Regions from separate parts of the Streptomyces sp. NPDC001315 genome, predicted to be linked through region 1. Evidence: riboswitches for the same ligand, from Rfam matches in the RefSeq annotation. Region 1 holds a riboswitch; each other region holds the start of a gene.
What was found. A riboswitch is a leader RNA that binds a small molecule or an ion and turns the genes downstream of it on or off. The one in region 1 is predicted to bind cobalamin.
Positions count from the first base shown of each region.

Region 2: it holds a riboswitch for cobalamin, as region 1 does, so the genes downstream of both, ACFY16_RS11925 (HoxN/HupN/NixA family nickel/cobalt transporter) here and ACFY16_RS06630 (prenyltransferase/squalene oxidase repeat-containing protein) in region 1, are expected to answer to the same signal.
Region 3: it holds a riboswitch for cobalamin, as region 1 does, so the genes downstream of both, ACFY16_RS03905 (cobalamin biosynthesis protein) here and ACFY16_RS06630 (prenyltransferase/squalene oxidase repeat-containing protein) in region 1, are expected to answer to the same signal.

Region 1 covers NZ_JBIAWZ010000001.1:1,498,423-1,500,676, reverse strand. The annotation lists gene ACFY16_RS06630 (prenyltransferase/squalene oxidase repeat-containing protein) at 1-953, opposite strand, end outside; cobalamin riboswitch at 1,068-1,195, opposite strand; gene ACFY16_RS06625 (phosphotransferase) at 1,266-1,928, shown strand; gene ACFY16_RS06620 (nuclear transport factor 2 family protein) at 1,942-2,254, opposite strand, start outside.
Region 2 covers NZ_JBIAWZ010000003.1:326,724-328,977, reverse strand. The annotation lists gene ACFY16_RS11935 (glycoside hydrolase family 13 protein) at 1-33, opposite strand, end outside; gene ACFY16_RS11930 (ArsR/SmtB family transcription factor) at 188-547, opposite strand; cobalamin riboswitch at 628-848, shown strand; gene ACFY16_RS11925 (HoxN/HupN/NixA family nickel/cobalt transporter) at 877-1,971, shown strand.
Region 3 covers NZ_JBIAWZ010000001.1:891,716-893,969, forward strand. The annotation lists gene ACFY16_RS03895 (anion permease) at 1-773, shown strand, start outside; gene ACFY16_RS03900 (hypothetical protein) at 808-1,029, shown strand; cobalamin riboswitch at 1,192-1,327, shown strand; gene ACFY16_RS03905 (cobalamin biosynthesis protein) at 1,428-2,254, shown strand, end outside.

The sequences.
Region 1 (2,254 bases):
TGCGCCCACTTCACGGAGTTGGCCTGAAGCCAGCGCACGGCGGGGACCGTCGCCTTGACCTGGCCGGCGGTGGCGAGGGCGACGACCGCGTCGGCGGTGTTGCCGTAGTCGGGCTGGTCCTCGGCGCCGGGCAGCGCCGACGTGAGGTGGCCGTCCTTGGCCAGCGCCTCGACGAGGTACGCGGCACCGTTGCGAGCGGCCTGCCCGGGATCGGCGGAGGCGTCCTTGCAGGTCAGGTCGGTTTCGGCCGCCTTCGGGGCGGTGCCTGCGAGCCCCTTGCCGAGGGCGGCGACGACGGCTGCCGCGGTCGCGTCCGCGTTGGCCGTGAGGTCGCCCTTCTTGTCGGGCTGGTAGGCGAAGGCGCCGCTCTGGTCGCTGTCGCTGTCGCAGGGGAGCGCGAACTTCAGCAGGGCGTCGTACGGGGACTTGCCGCCCTTGCGTATGTCCTGCGGCTTTTCGCCCGTCGCCGTGAGCGCGCCGATGACGACGGAGGTGGAGTTCGCGTCGCTGGCGCCGCCCGGGGAGTAGCCCCAGCCGCCGTCCGCGTTCTGCACGGACTTCAGCCAGGCGACGGACTTCTCGGTGACGGCGCCGTGGCCGCCGAGCGCGGCGAGCGCCTGGACGGCGGCGGCCGTGCTGTTGGTGTCGACCATGAGCCCCGCGTCGCAGGCCTTGGCGGTGTCGGCGCGGAAGGCGGCGAACGCCCCGTTCGCGCACTGCTGCCCGATCAGCCAGGCGATGCCCGACGAGGCCGGCCGCACGCCCACGGAGTCCTGCGCGAGCAGGGCGAGGGACTGCCGCCAGACACCGTCGTACGTGGGATCGGTGCGGCCGTACAGCCCGGTGGGTATCGCCACCGAGGGCGACGGGGACGGGTCGGCGGCGACGGCGGGCCCGGCGGCGCCGATCACGGCGGTGGCGGCCAGAACCGCGGCACTGCGGCGGACGTTCATGATCGGCGGATGCCTCTCCCTGCGGGGAGCCGGGCAGCACGGGACACCCCGGGCGGCTCGGCTCCGTAGACCTCGACGGTGCCGTACACCGGCGGACGGCCGGTGCGCGTGAGCCGGTCACGAACCGTACGGAGCGATCCGGCTCGCCACGCTGCGGTGGCTCACGGTTGCGGGTCAGCGCCGGAATTGCACCGGCTTCCCCCCGTACAGGTGTGATGACGACGCCGCCACTCTACCGGCCCGTAGAAACACGCTGAGGGGCGGCTGTGGAGCCGCGTTGGGGGGCGGCGAAGGCACGGGTAGGTTCGCGCCATGCCACCGACGGGGAGACTGCTGGGTTCCGGCCGCACGGCCGACGTGTACGAGATCGACGGGGCGTGGGTGCTGCGCCGCGACCGGGACGGCCGGGGGAACGCGGCCGCCGAGGGGGCGGTGATGGAGTACGTACGCGGCTATGGCTACCCGGTGCCTCGGGTGCGGCTCGGGGGCGACTCGCGGACCGACCTGGTGATGGAGCGGCTGCCGGGGCCGACGATGCTCCAGGCGTACGCGGCCGGTTCGCTCGGTCCGCAGGAGGCGGGGAGCGTGCTGGCAGGGCTGCTGGGCGCCCTGCACGCCATTCCGGGCCGCCGCTCCGCCTCCACCCGCGTGCTCCACCTCGACCTGCACCCCGACAACGTGATCCTCACCCCCGACGGCCCCCGGGTGATCGACTGGGCCAACGCCGAGGAGGGTGATCCGGGGCTCGACTGGGGCATGTCCGCGGTGATCCTCGCCCAGGTCGCCGTCGGCGACGAGCCTGTCGCCCAACCGGCGCGCGCGATGCTGACCGCCCTGCTCGCCGACCCCTCCGCCCTCACGGAGACCGGCCTCCTGGAGGCCCGGCGGCGCCGTGCGGCCAACCCGACGATGAGCAGGCGGGAGGTCGAACTCCTGGGACCGGCCGAGCACTTGATCCGGTCGCTGGTGTCCTAGGGATCGTTTCGCCCTACGACGCTCGTGGTGTCGGGCCGCCGAACGGGAGGAAGAGGACCCGGGAGGAGAGCAGCCATCGGTCGTCGGTGCGGCAGAAGGCGAAGGTGTCCTCGTAGTGGCCGACCTGGACGGGCGGGCCGGCGGGCACCGTGCCGCCCGCGTAGCCGTCGAGGCGGTAGGTCGCGAAGTACGACGTGGCGGTCGCCGTCTCCGGCGAGGTCACCGTGACGCGGATGTTGGACATCAGGCGTCGGGAGAGCCGGTCGGCCGGGCGGGAGCCGAAGTACGCGCGGAGCGCGTCCCGCCCCTCGACCAGCCGCTCACCC
Region 2 (2,254 bases), on a different contig from region 1:
GTTCCGGGAGGAGAGGTCGGGCAGATCGGGCACGCGGTCTCCCTTTGGACGTGGTCGGGCAACTCCAGAAGCCTGTCCACATTGCCCGGAAGGCGAACGTTTTACATCGCCAGGAAGGGACCACTCCCCGTGTGGGCGTGACCGGCACCCTCGCCCGGCCTCCCCCGGGTTCCGGGGCGCCCGTGCGTCATCCCCCGTCCGCGGAACAGTGCTTGAGCAGCGCCCCCACGTCCCCGTCCACCACCCGGTACCGCACGACCCGCCCCTCCTTCTCCCCCTCCACGACCCCGGCCGCCCGCAGCAGCCGCAGCGCCTGCGACACGGCCGGGTCGTTCATGCCCGTCGCGATCGCCAGGTCGGAGACGGCCAGGGGGCCGGTGCGGTGCAGGGCCAGCAGCAGGGCGAGGCGCTTGGGGTCGGCGAGCAGGGAGAAGCGGTCGGCCCAGGTGCGGACGTGACCGGGTTCGCCGATGGCGGCGATCGCGTCGCACACCCGGTGGCCGTCGATCGTGCGGCGGTCGGCGCGGTCGGCCGGGACGAGATGCATGACGCCATCCTCGCAGGCAGCACTGTGTGATCTTGAATACCTGCGCAGGTATGCAGCTATGCAGGAGACCGCCCGCCCCCCTACGGTGGGCGGGCCGTGGTGTTCGGGAAGCCGGTGTGATGCCGGAGCGGCCCTCGCCACTGTGATCGGGGAGTTCCCGTCCCGTCCGGCACCAGCCGGGCCACTGGTCGTACGACCGGGAAGGCAGGGGCGGAAACGTACGACCCTCCCCCACTCTCGACTTCGCTCGAGCGGGAGGTACCCCCAAGCCAGGAGACCGGCCACGGCATCTCACGAAGTGATCCACGAGGTGCTGGAGCGTGAACCGGATGACCCTGCCCGACCCTGCCCCGACGTCCTTCAAGTGGCGGCGCGAGGACACCCTGAAGACAGCGGGGCTGATGGCGGTGATCGCCGCCCTGCACGTCGTCGCCTTCGGAATCCTGTTTCTCCTCGTCGTACCCGAGCACTACGAGGTCGGCAGCAAGGCCTTCGGCGTCGGCCTCGGCATCACCGCCTACACCCTCGGCATGCGGCACGCCTTCGACGCCGACCACATCGCCGCGATCGACAACACCACCCGCAAGCTGATGGCCGACGGCAAGCGGCCGGTGTCGGTGGGCTTCTGGTTCGCGCTGGGGCACTCCAGCGTGGTGGTGCTGCTCGCGCTGCTGATCGCGGGCGGCACCCAACTCGCCGGCCGGGTGATGAACGAGGACTCGCGCACCCACCAGGTCCTCGGCTTCATGGGTACGACGATCTCCGGCACCTTCCTCTATCTCATCGCCGCCCTCAACCTGGTCGCCCTGCTCGGCATCCTGAAGGTCTTCAAGGCGATGCGGGCAGGAACCTACGACGAGAAGGAACTCGAACAGCACCTGGACTCCCGCGGCTTCATGAACCGCATCCTGGGCCGCCTCACCAAGTCCGTCTCCCGCCCCGGCCAGATGTACCCCCTCGGCTTCCTCTTCGGCCTCGGCTTCGACACCGCCACCGAGGTCACGCTGATGGTGATGGCCGGCTCGGGCGCGGCGGCGGGCCTGCCCTGGTACGCGATCCTGTGCCTGCCGCTCCTCTTCGCCGCGGGCATGAGCCTGTTCGACACCCTGGACGGCACGTTCATGAACTTCGCCTACCAGTGGGCGTTCTCGAACCCCGTCCGCAAGGTGTTCTACAACCTCACCATCACCGGCCTGTCCATCGCCGTCGCCTTCTTCATCGGCACGATCGAACTGGTCGGCGTCCTCCACGAGAAGCTCGACCTGCGCGACGACGTCACCGGCTGGATCGCCGACCTGAACCTGGACAGCGTCGGCTACGTCATCGTCGGCCTGTTCGTCGTCGTATGGGCGGCGGCCGTGGCGTACTGGCGGCTGGCGAAGGTGGAGGAGAAGTGGGCGGTACGGCCCGCCGACACCACCTGAACAGCCACCCCGGGCGGCCCTGAACAGATCTCGGCCGAGCCCTGAGACGGCCGGCAGCCCCCCGTTGCCGGCCGTCCACCGCGCCCGGGTGAGGCTTACGTACCGGCGCGCCGGCACCATCCGGTCAGGGCAGAGCCGAAGTGTCCGAGCCCCGCCCGGCAGGAGTTCCCTGGCCCGGCCCAGCCGGGCCGGATGATTCACCCTCGGGGTCGGCCGCAGGAGCCCTCGGAGCGACGCTGCGCACCGTCGCCGTCCCACAGCGCGCGCTGCCCCGGCCCGCGAC
Region 3 (2,254 bases), 610 kb from region 1:
GCAAGTCCGCCGCGAAGGGCTACCGCGCGGGCCAGATCGCTTCGGCCGGCCTGGTCTCGCTGGCCCACGGCACCAACGACGCGCAGAAGACGATGGGCATCATCACCCTCGCCCTGGTCGCCGGCGGCGCCGTCGCGCCCGACTCCGACCCGCCCGTCTGGGTCATCCTCTCCGCCGGTCTGGCCATCGCGCTCGGCACGTACCTCGGCGGCTGGCGCATCATCCGCACCATGGGCACGGGCCTGACCGACCTCCAGCCGCAGCAGGGCTTCGCCGCCCAGACCAGCGCCGCGACGGTCATCCTGGCCTCCTCCCACCTCGGCTTCTCCCTCTCCACCACCCACTCGGTCTCCGGCTCGGTGATGGGCGCGGGCCTCGGCCGCAAGGGCGGCGTCGTGCGCTGGTCCACCGCGACCCGCATGCTCGTCGCCTGGGTCCTGACCCTGCCGGCGGCCGCCGTGGTCGGTGCCCTCGCCGAGTCCGTGACCGACCTGGGCGACTGGGGCACGGCGGTCGTCGCCGTCTTCCTGATCGCCTCCAGCGCCGCGATCTGGAAGCTCTCCCGACGCGAGGTCGTCGACCACAACAACGTCAACGCCACCCAGGAGCCGGCCGGCGTCGTGACCACGGCGATCGCCGCGGTGACCCCGCCCCCCGCGGGCACGGTGACCGAGGACCTCACGGCCACGATCCCCGCCCCGGCCACGATCCCCGCCCAGGCCACCGCCGCGGCCGCCGCCGACCCGGTGTCCCCGCCGGCCGCCGCCGTCTGAGCCCCGCGCACCCGGTTAAGAAGGAAGCATCACCATGAAGATCGACTGGGCAACCCTGGGTTCCGTGTTCGGCGTCAGCCTCGTGGTCACCGTGGCCCTCGTGTCCCTGTTCACCCTCGGCATCATGGGCCTCTCGCGCCAGGAGCGGGCCTCCGCGCAGGGTGGGTCCGCCACGCTGGCCGTGACGGGCGCGTACGCGTGCTTCGCGGCCTGCGCGGCCGCGGTGGGCTACGGGATCTACCTGATCGTCGCCTGACTCCCAGGCACACCGTTCGTCGAGACGAGGGCGGGAGGCACCCACGGGTTCCTCCCGCCCTCCCCTTTGCCCAACCGGCTTCACACAGCAGGCACATGCCGCGCGTGTGGGCCTTCACACACTCCTCCACCCCAGGTCAACAGCAGGTTGACGGCCCTTCCGGGCCCGTGGTGGACTGCCGGAGCCATCTACGGCGGCAGGAGAGGAAGCCGGTGCGAATCCGGCGCGGTCCCGCCACTGTCACCGGGGTAGTAAGCCCCGGGAGCCAGGAACTCTCACCGCCGGTCTCGTCGAACCAGGGCGCGGACACCCTGAGTGAGGACATATCGCCATGCTCGGCTGCGGATTGAGACTCAGCACCAGGTCGTTGCCCGGTCCCGCCGCGATCGGCTGAGCGGATGCGTGCCGATCGCGTCTTCGCGTACGGCGCCACGGCCGGCCTCCTGGGCGACCTGTTCCTCGGCGATCCGCGCCGTGGGCATCCGGTCGCCGCGTTCGGGCGGGCGGCCGGGGCCGTGGAGCGGGTGTTGTGGCGGGACCATCGGGGCCGGGGCGCGCTGCACACCATGGTGTGCGCCGGCGGCGCAGTGGCGCTCGGCGCCGTGGCCACCCGCGCCGTACGCACCTCCACCGCCGCCTCCGTCGCCCTCACCGCCGCCGCCACCTGGGCCGTCGTCGGGGGGACTTCGCTCGCCCGGGAGGCCCGGGCCGTCGGGCGGGCCCTGGAAGCCGGGGACGTCGAGGGTGCCCGCGCCCGGCTGCCGCATCTGTGCGGGCGGGATCCGCAGGCCCTCGACGCCGACGGGATCGCCCGGGCGGTCGTCGAGTCGGTCGCCGAGAACACCTCGGACGCCGTCGTCGGCGCGCTGGTGTGGGGGGCCGTCGGGGGCGTGCCGGGGCTGCTCGGGTTCCGGGCCGTGAACACCCTCGACGCCATGGTCGGCCACAGGTCGCCCCGCTACCTGCGCTACGGGTGGGCGTCCGCCCGGCTCGACGACGTCGCCGGCTGGCCGGGGGCCCGCCTCACCGCCGTACTCGCGGCCGTGGCCGGAGACGATCCGCGGGGGGCCGTACGGGCCTGGCGGGCCGACGCGGCCAGGCATCCGAGTCCCAACGCCGGTCCCGTGGAGGCCTCGTTCGCGGGGGCCCTCGGCGTGCGGCTCGGCGGGACCCTCTCCTACGCCGGGCGGGTCGAGCACCGGCCCGTACTCAACGGCGGTGACGG